Regions from separate parts of the Micromonospora zamorensis genome, predicted to be linked through region 3. Evidence: riboswitches for the same ligand, from Rfam matches in the RefSeq annotation. Region 3 holds a riboswitch; each other region holds the start of a gene.

Region 1 (3,119 bases), 2.2 Mb from region 3:
GTGAACATACATTTGACCGGGTCCCGACTGGCGGCGGAGGGTGGTTCTCGTGGGCGCAGGTCATGACCACCACCACGGGTCCGTCGCCAATGCCGCACACCAGCACCGGGGCCGCCTCTGGGCGGCATTCGGGCTGCTCGCCACCCTGATGGTGGTCGAGGCGGTGGCCGCCCTGCACACCGGCTCGCTCGCCCTGCTCTCCGACGCCGGGCACATGTTCACCGACGTGCTCGGCATCGGGATGGCGCTCGCCGCGATCACCGCGACCCGGCGGGCCACCGGCGACCCGCAGCGCACCTTCGGGCTCTACCGACTCGAGGTGCTCGCCGCGCTGGCCAACGCCGTCCTGCTCTCCGGCGTCGCGATCTACGTGGTGATCGAGGCGATCCGCCGCTTCGGCGACCCGCACGAGGTCATCGCCGGCCCGATGCTCGCGGTGGCCGTGCTCGGCCTGCTCGCCAACATCGCCGCCTTCGCCCTGCTCCGCACCGGAGCCCGGGAGAGCATCAACCTTCAGGGTGCCTACCTGGAGGTGCTCGGCGACCTGCTCGGCTCGGTCGGCGTGATCGGCGCCGCACTGCTCATCACCGTCACCGACTGGTGGTGGGCCGACCCGCTGGTCGCCGTCGCCATCGGCGTGTTCATCCTCCCGCGCACCTGGCGGCTGGCACGGGCCGCCGTCCGCATCCTGGTGCAGGCCGCCCCGGAGCACCTCCAGGTGACCGCCGTGCACGACCGACTGGCCGCGGTCCCCGGTGTGGTCGAGGTGCACGACCTGCACGTCTGGACGCTCACCTCCGGCATGGACGTGGCCTCCGCACACCTGACCATGGCACCCGGGGCGGAGGTCGGCGCGGTGCTCACCGCCGCGCGTACGGCCCTGCACGACGACTTCCGGATCGAGCACGCGACGTTGCAGATCGAGCCGGGCGCCGCCTCCGGAGCGTGTGGCTCGATCGAGTGGTGACAGCAGCTCTCGTGACGACGCACGCACCGTCCGTCACATTGGCTGCAACCACCCCACCGGCACCGGTAGGCTCGGTCCCGGCCTCCACCAGGCGGCGCCCTCCCGGCGCCGGTGGTGGTCGCCGCCTAATCGCCCGCGAGGGCGAACCGGGGAACCACGTACCTGGGGTGCATCCGCGTCAGCGGTAGGGATCTTCCGTCCCGAACCCGTCAGCTAACCCGGTCGGCGGCTGACGGAAGGACATGCACAGTGGCACCAGCACGACCACCCGCCGCCCGACTGGCGGCCCTGATCGTCGCGATGTTCGCCCTCGGCGTCGCGCTCCCGGCCGGCACCGCCTCGGCCGCTCCCCCGACCGGCCTGCGGGCCGCCGCCCCCGACTCCGACGAGGAGGGTGGCACCCCCGCGCTGCGAGCCCAACTCGAGGCGGCCAGCAAGGGCTACCTGGACGCGAAGCGCGCCCTGGACGCCTCGGTGCAGCGGCAGCAGCAGCTCACCACCCAACTGAAGACCATCGAGGTCGAGCTCAACCAACGCAGCGGCAAGGTCGGCGAGATCGCCGGCGTCGCGTACCGCACCGGCCGGCTCAGCGCGATGTCGGCGCTGCTCAACAGCGACAGCCCGGAAGGCTTCATGGACCGGGCAGCCGCACTGGACGCGGTGGCCGCCAACGAGGACCGGGTGCTGCGCGACCTGCTCAGCAGCAAGGACCAGGCCAACCGCACCCAGGTCGCCCTGAACGGTGAGATCAACGAGCAGCGCAAGCAGGTCGCGGTGATGGCCAAGCGCAAGGAGCAGGCCGAACGGGCCCTGACGGTGGCCACCACCCCCAAGCCGCAGCCCGCCGCCGACACCGACTCCAACCGGGGCACCTCCGCCGCCAACGCGAAGGCCGCGCCGCGCAACTCCGACGGCTCCTGGCCGTCGGAGACGTGCAGCGTCAACGACCCCACGCCGGCCAGCGGCTGCATCACCCCGCGCACCCTGCACGCCCTCAACCAGGCCAAGGCGGCCGGCTTCACCCGGTACGTCTCCTGCCACCGCCCCAGCGGCTCCGGCGAACACCCGAAGGGCCGGGCCTGCGACTTCGCGGCCCAGACGGGCGGCTTCGGCGGTGACGCCACCGGCGGCGACAAGACGTACGGCAACAACCTGGCCGCGTACTTCATCCGCAACGCCGACCGGCTCGCCGTGCTGTACGTGATCTGGTACAGGCAGATCTGGCTGCCCAGCAGCGGATGGAAGTCCTACAGCGGGGCGGGTGGCGACCCGTCCAGCGACCACACCAACCACGTGCACCTGTCGGTCTACTGATCCGGCCGTTCCCCAAAGTGTGTGATGCCTGTGAGTCATCAAGATGACTCACAGGCATCACGTTCGTCCGGGCAGCGCTTTCCGACCGGGCTACGTCGCCGGGCGTACCCCTGATGTCGTCGCTCGTCGGACGACCCGGCGGCGGTCGGCGGGCAGCATCGCGGTATGCCTCGGATCCCACCCACCGCCCGCAAGGGGCTGCTCACCCTGCACCTGGTCACCTCGCTGGGCTGGCTCGGCGCCGACCTGGTGCTGCTCACCCTCGGCATCGCCGTGCAGCGTGGCGCCGACCCGGCGGTGCTCTACCCGGTCGGCGCGCTGGTCGGCACCGTCCTGTTCGCGCCGCTGAGCGTCCTGGTCTGGCTCATCGGTGTCGCCAGCGCGCTGCTCACCCCGTGGGGCCTGCTGCGCTACCGGTGGGTGGTGGTCAAGCTGGTGCTCACCACGGTGATGGTCGGGCTGGTGCTGTTCCTGCTCACCCCGAATCTGCGGCACGCCGGAGCGGTGGGCGCCGCCCTGCCCGCACGGGACCGCGCCGACCTGGTGATCGCACCCGCGGTGTCGACCAGCCTGATGATCATCGCGACGGTGCTGTCCACGTACAAGCCGTGGGGACGGCGTCCCGCCGCCCAGCCCGCGCTGGCGGGCCACGCCCGCAACCGGTGACCCCGCTGCCGTCCGCGCTCGGGTCAGGCTGGGGGCGGCGGGTCGCCGGTGCGGTCGAGGGCAGCGCCGAGGCGGGTGGCCAGGGCGAGGTGGGCGGCTCGGGCCTGACGGAACGCGTACCGGAACAGCGGGGTCGGCGCGGTCAGGGTGATGTCGACGTCGATCCGGGTCA
Region 2 (3,119 bases), 2.7 Mb from region 3:
GGAGCACGGTCATGCCGGTCGACACAGTGATCTTCAGCGGGGAGGGCCCGCACGCCGATCCCTGGCACCCGTTGTCCGAGACCAGCGCGGCGATCGCCAAGCTCGTCGGCGACGCGGGCCCGGTGGCGATCGTGACCACCGTCGACCAACTCGAGGCCGCACTCGACGGCGCCCGCCTCCTGGTGGTGAACGCCAGCGCCGACCGCACGGCTCCGATCCCGCAGGACGAGGAGTTCGGCCGCGTCCTCGACGCCTTCCTGGCCCGTAGCGGCAGCCTGCTCGCCACGCACAGCGCGACGATCGCGTTTCCCCAGCTCGCGACCTGGCGATCCACGGTTGGCGCCGCCTGGGACCACGGTCGGACCTTCCACCCGCCGATCGGAACGAGCCTCATCCGACGCACCGACATCGAGCACCCGATCACTACCGGTCTCGTGGACTTCGAGGTGCACGACGAGCGCTACACCGACCTGGAGTTGCTCGACGGCGTCGACGTCGAGACTCTCTACGTCCACGACGAGGGTGGCGACACCCACCCGCTCGTCTGGGCGCGCACGGCCGGGAGCAGCCGGATCGTCTACAACGTACTCGGTCACGACGCCCGGTCGTACGAGTCGCCGGGACACGTCGAGCTGCTGCGGCGCATCGTGCTCTGGCTCCGTCACCGCATCTGATCCGCAACGGTCCACGGTGGTCACTGCACATTGACCACCCACCCGCAACCGCTGCGGGTGACGCCCCGCGTACCCCGGTGAAGAACTTCACAGGGGTTGGGCGATCGTCACCGACCGTGCCTAACGTCGGTCGGGTTCGCCACTGCGGACACCACGGCCGGCAACGCCAAATCCTGCCCCCGGTCGGTGGAACCCAGTCACCCGGGCAGGAGCGGGGGACCCAAACGTTCCTCGGTGCACGTCACCTCGGGGTGAAGCCGCCATCGTGCGGCCGGGCTCCTCGGCCCGAACCCGACAGCTCACCTCGCCGGCGTGGAGGAAGTTCACATGACGTCTGTCTACACGCCCCGTCACCGACGGGTCACCACCCGCCGTCTCGCCGTCGGCACCCTGGCCGTCGGTGCGGTCACCGGTGCTGTCGCCCTCTTCGGCCCGGCCGCCCCCGCGCAGGCCGCAGTCAACTGGGACGCGATCGCCAAGTGCGAGTCCGGCGGTAACTGGAAGATCAACACCGGCAACGGCTACTACGGTGGCCTGCAGTTCTCCCAGAGCACCTGGGCCGGCTACGGCGGCAAGAAGTACGCCGCCCGCGCCGACCTGGCCAGCCGCGGCGAGCAGATCGCCATCGCCGAGAAGGTGCTCGACGGGCAGGGCATCGGCGCGTGGCCGACCTGCGGCAAGAAGGGCGGTTCGTCGGGCGGCTCCGCCACGAAGCCGTCGACGAAGTCCACCGCGAAGCCGTCGACGAAGTCCACGCAGAAGCCCACCGCGAAGTCCACGGCGAAGCCCACCGAGCAGCAGGAGCGGCCCTCGCGGCGGGAGCAGCCGGCGACCCGCAACCACGAGCGCACCGCGCCGACCACGGGCGGCCAGACGTACCTGGTCAAGCCGGGCGACACCCTGTCGGAGATCGCCGACAGCCACCGGGTGACCGGCGGTTGGCAGGCGCTCTACGAGCACAACCGGCAGCTGATCGGGGCCGACCCGGGCCTGATCTTCCCGGGTCAGCGGCTCAGCCTCTGACGGTCTTCCCGCGTCAGCGGCTCAGCCTCTGACGGATGACACACGAACGCTCGGCCGGGTCACCGGCCGAGCGTTCGTACGTGTGGTGCGGATCAGCCCGAGCGCCCGTACCCCGGGGGGAAGCCGTCACGCCGCGGAGGCGGATGCCTTCGACCCTCGGTGCGACGCGACCGGGCCGGCGTTCCAGCCCCAGCGGGGCGCCGGTGCGCTGCCCTCCCCGGACCAGCCCGTGCCGCCCTCCTCGTTGTCGTCGCCGTCGACGGTCATCTCGACCGGGGCGGGTGTGCTGCGGGCCAGTCGCATCGACTGCTCCGCGCCGGCGCGGGCCGCGCACGGCCAGGACTGCCCGGCGCACTGAAGGTTGCGGCACTGACCCTCGTCGTCCGGCTCGTGGGCGCTCAGCACGTCGATCGCCAGTTGCCAGAGCAGCGGGTCGGTTACGTCGTGCGGCCGCTCGGCAGTGCGACTCGGCCGGTTGCTGGTGTCGTCGTCGGACATTGTGGGTCCCCCCTTGTCAGGCTGTACCCCACAAGGGTCACCCGTGAGCCGCTGGTTAAACCGCCGACCTGCTGTGATGTGTCTCCGGTCGCAGCGGTCGCCGGGACGCCGCACGCAGATCGGTCAATCCGGCAGCAGCGGCATCTCGACGCCCGGCTCCCGGCCGAGCAGGACCGCTCGGGTCAGCGCCGCTGAGCCGAACCGGTCGCGGACCGCGTCCACCGCAGCGTCCAACTCAGCGCCAGGATCGCGGTGAAATGGCAGCTCCGGTTGCACGGGGTTGTCGTCCAGGTTGCCCACTGAGACACCGATCAGGGTGACACCACGACGATCGATCTCGGTCAGCGCGGCTCGCAGCAACGCGCGCGCGGCGGCGAGCAGCGGCGTCGTGTCGGCGGTCGCCTTGCCGATGGTGTGCGAGCGAGTGGCCCGGGTGTAGTCGCCGAAGCGCAGCCGCAACACCACGGTGCGACCGGACCGCCCCGCCGCCCGCATGCGGCGGCTGACCCGGTCGACCAGGCCGGCGAGGATGGCATCCAGCTCCGCCGGGGCATGCGGGGTGCGGCTCAGCGCATGCTGCGCGCCCATCGAGCCGCGTCGCCGGCCAACCTGCACCGAGCGGGGATCGCGGTTGTGCGCCAGGGCGTGCAGGTGCCTGCCGGCGCCCGACCCGAGCAGCGACACCAGGGCGGCCTCACCGAGGCGGGCCACCTCACCGACCGTACGGATCCGGCGTTCCCGCAGCTTCGCTGAGGTGACCGGCCCGACGCCCCACAACCGCTCGACCGGCAGCGGGTGCAGGAACGCCAACTCGGCGTCCGGTGCGACCACCAGCAGACCGTCCGGCTTCGCCACCCCGCTGGCCACCTTCGCCAGGAACTTCGTGCGGGCCACACCCACCGTGATCGGCAGGTGGACCCGTTC
Region 3 (3,119 bases):
CAGCAACTGGAACATCTCCGAGCACCAGCGTGGCACCCCGATGCTGTGGTTGGCGGTGGTCTTCGCCGCGGCGATCGTCGCGTTCGGTAGGTGGCGGGGCCTGGCCGCGCTCGCCGGGTTGGCGGCCAGCTTCGCCATCCTGCTCACCTTCGTGCTGCCGGGCATCGGCGCCGGCAGGTCACCTCTGCTGGTGGCGGTGGTCGGCGCAGCCCTGATCATGTTCGTGGTGCTCTACCTGACGCACGGGGTCACCGCACAGACCTCGGTCGCGGTGCTCGGCACCCTGGGCAGCCTGGTGCTGACCGGCGTGCTCGCCACCATCGCCACGGCGGCAACCCACCTCACCGGCTTCGGCAGCGAGGACGCCACCACGCTGTCGATGTTCCAGGGCGACGTGGACCTGCACGGTCTGCTGCTCGCCGGGATCATCATCGGCTCGCTCGGGGTGCTCGACGACGTGACGGTCACCCAGGCGGCCACCGTCACCGAGCTGGCGCACGCCAACCCCGGCCTGACCCGGTTGCAGCTCTACCGGGCCGCGACCCGGGTCGGCCGCGCGCACATCGCCTCCACTGTCAACACCATCGTGCTGGCGTACGCGGGCGCGTCGCTGCCCCTGCTGCTCCTGCTCACCGCCGACGCACGGCCGATCGGGCAGATCCTCACCAGCGAGTTCCTCGCGCAGGAGATCGTCCGCAGCGCGGTCGCCACCCTCGGCCTGATCGCCGCCGTGCCACTGACCACCGGGCTGGCCGCAGTGGTGACCGCAGCCGGGCGCACGGACGCCACACCGTCCACCGACGCTTCCGCCCCGCGACCTCAGCCGGACCGGGCGGAGGCACTGGCCGCACTCATCTCACCGCGAGCGGGTCGCTCCGACGAGCCGGAACCGACGCGGACCCCACCCCCATCCACCGCCACCGACGGGTGGCCGGAGCCGAACAGGAGCACGGATACGGCATGGTGACACTCCTCAGCGTGACCAGATCGGGCGTCCACCCTGAGAACCACGTCACTGGTCACTCAACGCTATGGCGAAATGACGCTTTTGGTCGGCATCCAGGCGTAGCTCACACGACCGACTCTCGGGTAACCTCGCTGCCGGTTACCGATGAAGGCGCGAAGCGGCGCCTGCGGTGCCACCGCCCAATCGCCAACCGGCGAATCGGGGACCCAGGTACGTGGGGTGAATCCGCGTCAGCGGTAGGGGCCACTTCCGCCCCGAACCCGTCAGCTAACCCGGTCGGCGGTCGACGGAAGGGAACATTGTGACGGCACCCCTACGCCGCTGGTTGACACCCGTGGTGGCCGTGATCGCCGCATTGACCGTGCTCGCCGGGCCCCTCCCGGCCCACGCCGCCCCGACGACCCCCACACCGTCCGGGCACGAGGAGGACGGCGAGCCGCAGCTGCTCACCGACGTCATCGAGCAGGCCAACCGCGACTACTCCGCCGCCAAGTCCCAACTGGACAAATCCAAGAAGCGGCAGTTGGAGCTGGCCCTGGAGGTCGACCGGGCAAAGGCCGACCTGGACGCGTTGACCCCACAGGTCGGGCTGATCGCCGCCCAGTCGTACCGGACCGGCCGGATCGGCGCGCTCGCGATGCTGCTGGAGAGCAAGGCTCCCGACGCCTTCGTCCAGCGCGCCGCGGTGCTCGACGAGATGAACATGGTCAATGAGAAGAAGCTCGCCGAGGTCAACACGGCGAAGGCCCGCGCCGAGCAGGCCAAGCTGGCCCTCGACGCGGAGGTCCGCGAGCAGCAGAAGCAGACCGCCCTGATGGCGAAGCGGAAGAGCGAGGCGGACAAGGCGCTCTCCCTCGTTGGCGGCAAGGGCTTCACCGGCGGCCTGGTGGACGCCACCTCGAAGGTGGCCAAGATCGGGCCGGGTCGCACCGCCGACGGTGACTGGAAGCCGCAGTCGTGCAGCGAGAATGACCCGACCACGTCCGGTTGCGTCACGCCCCGCACGCTGCACGCGTACAAGGAGGTCAAGGCGGCCGGCTACAACCGGTTCGTCGGCTGCTACCGATCCGGTGGGCCGTGGGAGCACCCGAAGGGCCGTGCCTGCGACTGGTCGCTGCAGAAGAGCGGCTTCGCCCCGTGGCACAACGATGACACCCGGAGGTACGGCAACAACGTCGCCGCCTTCCTCATCCGTAACGCCGACCGGCTGGGCATCTACTACGTGATCTGGAACCGGCAGATCTGGTTCCCGGCGACCGGCTGGAGTTCGTACAGCGGGCCGTCGAACCACACCGACCACGTCCACATGTCGCTGCTCTGACCCGCTGAACCCTCGCCGAGGGCCGTTCCGCGTCGCGCGGAGCGGCCCTCGTCGCGTCAGGCGGCGGCGGGCGCGGCCGGGTCGAGGGGCCCGGCCTCCTCGCCGAGCGTCGCGAAGCCGGCCGGCACGGCGGCCACCGGGCGGACCGCTCCGGCGGCGAGCCGGTACGACACACCGACCACCGCGCACCGCCCCTGCGCCACCTCGTCGGCCAGCACCGGCGACTGCCCGAGCAGCGTCTCGACGGTCTGTGCGATGTGGATGTCGACGATGCCGTCGATGTCCTGCACACCCTCGGTCTCGGCCCGGCGCAGGCTGGGCAGCACCGCGTCGACCACCGCCCGCAGGTGCCCCTGAGGTTGGGTGCCGGTCGTGGCGACCTCCCGGGCCGCCTGCACCGCACCGCACGAGTCGTGCCCGAGCACCACCACCAGCGGGGTGCCCAGCACTGTCACCGCGTACTCCACGCTGCCGAGCACCTCGGGGCCGGCGGTGTGGCCGGCGGTGCGGACCACGAACAGGTCGCCCAGCCCGCGGTCGAAGATGATCTCAGCGGCCAGGCGGGAGTCGGAGCAGCCGACGATCACCGCGAACGGGTGCTGCCCGTCGGCCACGGCGGCCCGGTGCCCGGCGTCCTGGTTGGGGTGGCGGGGGGCGCCGCCGACGAAGCGCCGGTTGCCGGCGACCAACTCGGCGTACGCGCGGGCCGGCTCGCTCAGCGCCGGGGCGCGGTCGGCGGTCCGCTGCGGGCCCGGCTGTCCGCCGGGCGTTCCGGAATGACTCATCCCCGCACCTCGTCTCGACGCATCTGACCTGGTCAACCGGCTCTTG
Region 4 (3,119 bases), 1.7 Mb from region 3:
CCTCGCCGATCCGTGGCCCACCGTGGCCCGGTGGCCGGTGGGGCTCCCACCGCATTGTTCTCTCCCCGAGGTGCCGACCATGGAGACCGTCGTCTTCTACCAGTTCGTGACCGAGGTGCCGCAGGCCGCCGCCATCTGGTCAGCCCTGTTCCTGCTGGCACTGGGCGTACTCATCGTGCTGGCCGCCCGCCCCGAGCGGGACCGGCCAACGGACGACCCGGCCCCGGCGGCGCCCACCGCCCGGGAGTTGGCTGAGGCCGAGGCCGTCGACCTGCGCCGGTACGCCGAGGAAGTGGCCGTCGCCGCGGCCGGCGCGGGGCAGAACGCCCGGCGGCGACGGGCTTCCTGGCTGACCGCTCAGGAGCAGATGGAGCGGGCCTGGGGCCGTTACGACGAGGCGGACGCGGCCGCGCGTCGCTTCGCGGGGGCCGGGGCGCTGCCCACCCCGCATACCCCCCGCACCCCCGCCGAGTACGCCTCCCGGGAGCGCTACCTGCATCGCGCGGCGGCGGCGGCGCACTGGCGGGGCGACCTGACCATGGCGCAGTTCGGCGACGTGTTCGGGCACCGGCACGGTTGGGATCCCCGGCGGCACCCGGTCGAGCAGGAGGTGCTGCTGAGCCGGGCGATCCGGGACGCGAGGCTGGCCGACTACCAGGCCGCAGCCACCCGGGAGCGGGCCGCCTGGCGGGACGCGGAACTGGCCGCCGAGTCGGCCCGCACTCTCGCCGAGGAGGCGTACGCGGCAGCGGCCCGGCTGCGGCCGAACCCGGTACCCGCCCGCCGGGCGGCTACCCGGGCGTTCCGTCCCGCCCTCGCGGCACGTTGGCGCCCGGCTCGCGCGGGTTGAGCCCGATCCGTTATGTGAGCCCGGTCATGTCAATGGCGAATCGGGCGTCGGGCACGATTGGCTCGATTCTTCCCGTGATTGTGGCCGCATAATTGGCGGCCTGTCCGGTTGTCGCCCGCAGGCGTCGCCGTAACCGGTTGTCCCATCGAGTCACATCATCGGCAATACGCGCAGAAATTGTCGCGCCGATTGGGGTTTACGCAGGTGAACCCGGCTTGGCAGGGTGAGAGCCGGCCAGTACTGTCGTCCTGTCCGGTGCGGTAACCGTTCGCAAGAGGCGACGCCGCGCCGACCCGCTCAATCGTGATCTACGAACCGGGGACCCATCAGTAAGTCCGGGGTGAATCCGCGAGCCACGGCCCGCGGTAGGGCGATCTTCCCGCCCGAATCCGTCAGCTAACCCGGTAGGCGGTGTCGGAAGGAGTTCCATCCTCGTGCAGCACCTTTCCACCCCTCGGTTGTTCCTTCGCCTCCACGGCGTAGCGGTGCCCCCGCTCATTCGTCCAGTGACGGTGAGCTGACCCCCCCGGGTCATCGCCTAACCGCCCGGCCACGCCGGGCGTTCCCCTGAGCGGTTCACCATCCGCGGACCATCGTCCGCGCGTTGGCGCCTGCCCGGATGCCGGTCCGGCCCCGGTGTGCCGCTCTCCCCCCGATCCGTGGAGGACCCCGTGAAGCACACCCTGAAGCGTCAGCTCCGTCGCCTCACCACCGAGCGCCCCTACCAGATCGTTGTCGCCTCCGCTGCGGCCCTCGCGATCGCCAGCACCACCGGCGCCCTGGTCACCAGCGCCGACGACGCCCCGGCCAGCCAGCACACCGTGACCACTGTCGCCGAGATGCGCAGCGACACCGCTGCCTCCCGCAGCGAGGCGCGCGACGCGTCCCCCTCGGCCAGCACCGCACCGACCACCGCCGCCCCCGCGCCGGCCACCAGTGCCGCGTCACCCGCGGCCAAGGCCAGCAGCAACCCGGATCTGACCCGTAAGCCGGAGCGGCCGAAGCCGCCGGCGACCAAGGTGCTCGACTACGACTACCAGGCGCAGAACACGTACTACAACTGCGGCCCGGCTGCCACCCGCAACGCTCTCAGCGCCGCCGGAATCGACCGCACCCAGAACGAGCTCGGCGCCGAGCTGGGCACCACCGAGATGGGCACCAACTCGGCCCTGGACACCACCCGGGTGCTCAACGCCGAGGTGAAGGGCTCCCCGTACCGGACCCGGATGTTCGCCGGCACGCCCAGCCCGGCCCAGATGGACCAGCTCCAGGCCGACGTCGTCAAGGCCATCACCGACGGCCGTGGCGTGGTCGCCAACGTCGTCGGCGACGCCACCGACACCAACGGCGGCTGGCACTCCTACGGCGGCGGGCACTACATCGCCGTGGTGGGTTACAAGGACAACGGCCGGACCGTGCGAATCGCCGACTCGGCCAACGCGGCCGACGCGTCGTACTGGATCACCACGATCGACCTGGCCAACTGGATCGCCAGCCGGGGCTACTCCGCCTGACCCAGGCACGTTGACCGCTTCGGGCGCCGTCCCCCACAAGGGGCCGGCGCCCGCGGCGTCTTCACCGAGCGGTCAGGCCTGCGCCGCATCGACCACCCTCGTACCTGGTCGCGAACCGTGGGAGACTGCGGCCGTGGTGGATGAATCAGGTGGCCGGGCAGGCCGTGGGCCGATCCTGTTGCTGCTGCACGGGATGGGGGCGACCGGGGACGTCTGGCTGCCCTCGGCCCCACTGCTGAAGCAGCACTGGCCCGGGCGGTGGCTGGCACCGGACCTTGCCGGTCACGGCTGGTCGGCCCCGCTGCCGTCGTACTCCTTTGATGGGTTCGCCGAGCGGATCGCCCACGGCCTGGTCGCCGACGACCGGATCGTCGTGCTCGGGCACTCGCTGGGCGGGGTGGTCGGCCTGGCGTTGGCCGCCCGCGCCGCCGGGCTGCCGGTGGACGCGGTGGTCGGGCTGGGCATCAAGGCGGTCTGGTCACCCGACGAGCTGACCCGCGCGGCCGAGCTCGCCGCGCGCCCGCTGAGCTGGTTCGCCAGCCGCACCGAGGCGGCCCGCCGCTACCTGCGCGTCTCCGGGTTGGTCGGCCTGGTCCCGCCGGATCATCCGGTGGTGGACGCCGGGTTGCGTCAGGTCGACGGCCGGTGGCGCCTCGCCATGGACCCGACAGCCTTCGGCGTCGGCGAGCCAGACCTGGCCCCGTTGCTGGCGGCGACCGACGTGCCGGTGGTGCTGGCCCGCGGGGAACACGACC

What was found. A riboswitch is a leader RNA that binds a small molecule or an ion and turns the genes downstream of it on or off. The one in region 3 is predicted to bind cyclic di-AMP.
Region 1: linked by a shared signal. The riboswitch ahead of GA0070619_RS20575 (coiled-coil domain-containing protein) and the one ahead of GA0070619_RS30885 (coiled-coil domain-containing protein) in region 3 are both predicted to bind cyclic di-AMP.
Region 2: linked by a shared signal. The riboswitch ahead of GA0070619_RS10580 (LysM peptidoglycan-binding domain-containing protein) and the one ahead of GA0070619_RS30885 (coiled-coil domain-containing protein) in region 3 are both predicted to bind cyclic di-AMP.
Region 4: linked by a shared signal. The riboswitch ahead of GA0070619_RS06360 (C39 family peptidase) and the one ahead of GA0070619_RS30885 (coiled-coil domain-containing protein) in region 3 are both predicted to bind cyclic di-AMP.

The regions. Positions count from the first base shown of each region.
Region 1 covers NZ_LT607755.1:4,690,319-4,693,437, forward strand. Annotated here, with positions in the region: gene GA0070619_RS20570 (cation diffusion facilitator family transporter) at 50-967, shown strand; cyclic di-AMP (ydaO/yuaA leader) riboswitch at 1,080-1,211, shown strand; gene GA0070619_RS20575 (coiled-coil domain-containing protein) at 1,217-2,281, shown strand; gene GA0070619_RS20580 (hypothetical protein) at 2,447-2,947, shown strand; gene GA0070619_RS20585 (SRPBCC family protein) at 2,971-3,119, opposite strand, start outside.
Region 2 covers NZ_LT607755.1:2,492,317-2,495,435, forward strand. Annotated here, with positions in the region: gene GA0070619_RS10575 (ThuA domain-containing protein) at 12-674, shown strand; cyclic di-AMP (ydaO/yuaA leader) riboswitch at 829-1,001, shown strand; gene GA0070619_RS10580 (LysM peptidoglycan-binding domain-containing protein) at 1,002-1,697, shown strand; gene GA0070619_RS10585 (hypothetical protein) at 1,824-2,195, opposite strand; gene dinB (DNA polymerase IV) at 2,319-3,119, opposite strand, start outside.
Region 3 covers NZ_LT607755.1:6,848,552-6,851,670, reverse strand. Annotated here, with positions in the region: gene GA0070619_RS30890 (YibE/F family protein) at 1-967, shown strand, start outside; cyclic di-AMP (ydaO/yuaA leader) riboswitch at 1,134-1,264, shown strand; gene GA0070619_RS30885 (coiled-coil domain-containing protein) at 1,269-2,288, shown strand; gene GA0070619_RS30880 (carbonic anhydrase) at 2,345-3,073, opposite strand.
Region 4 covers NZ_LT607755.1:1,409,116-1,412,234, forward strand. Annotated here, with positions in the region: gene GA0070619_RS06355 (hypothetical protein) at 80-850, shown strand; cyclic di-AMP (ydaO/yuaA leader) riboswitch at 1,135-1,276, shown strand; gene GA0070619_RS06360 (C39 family peptidase) at 1,510-2,364, shown strand; gene GA0070619_RS06365 (alpha/beta fold hydrolase) at 2,498-3,119, shown strand, end outside.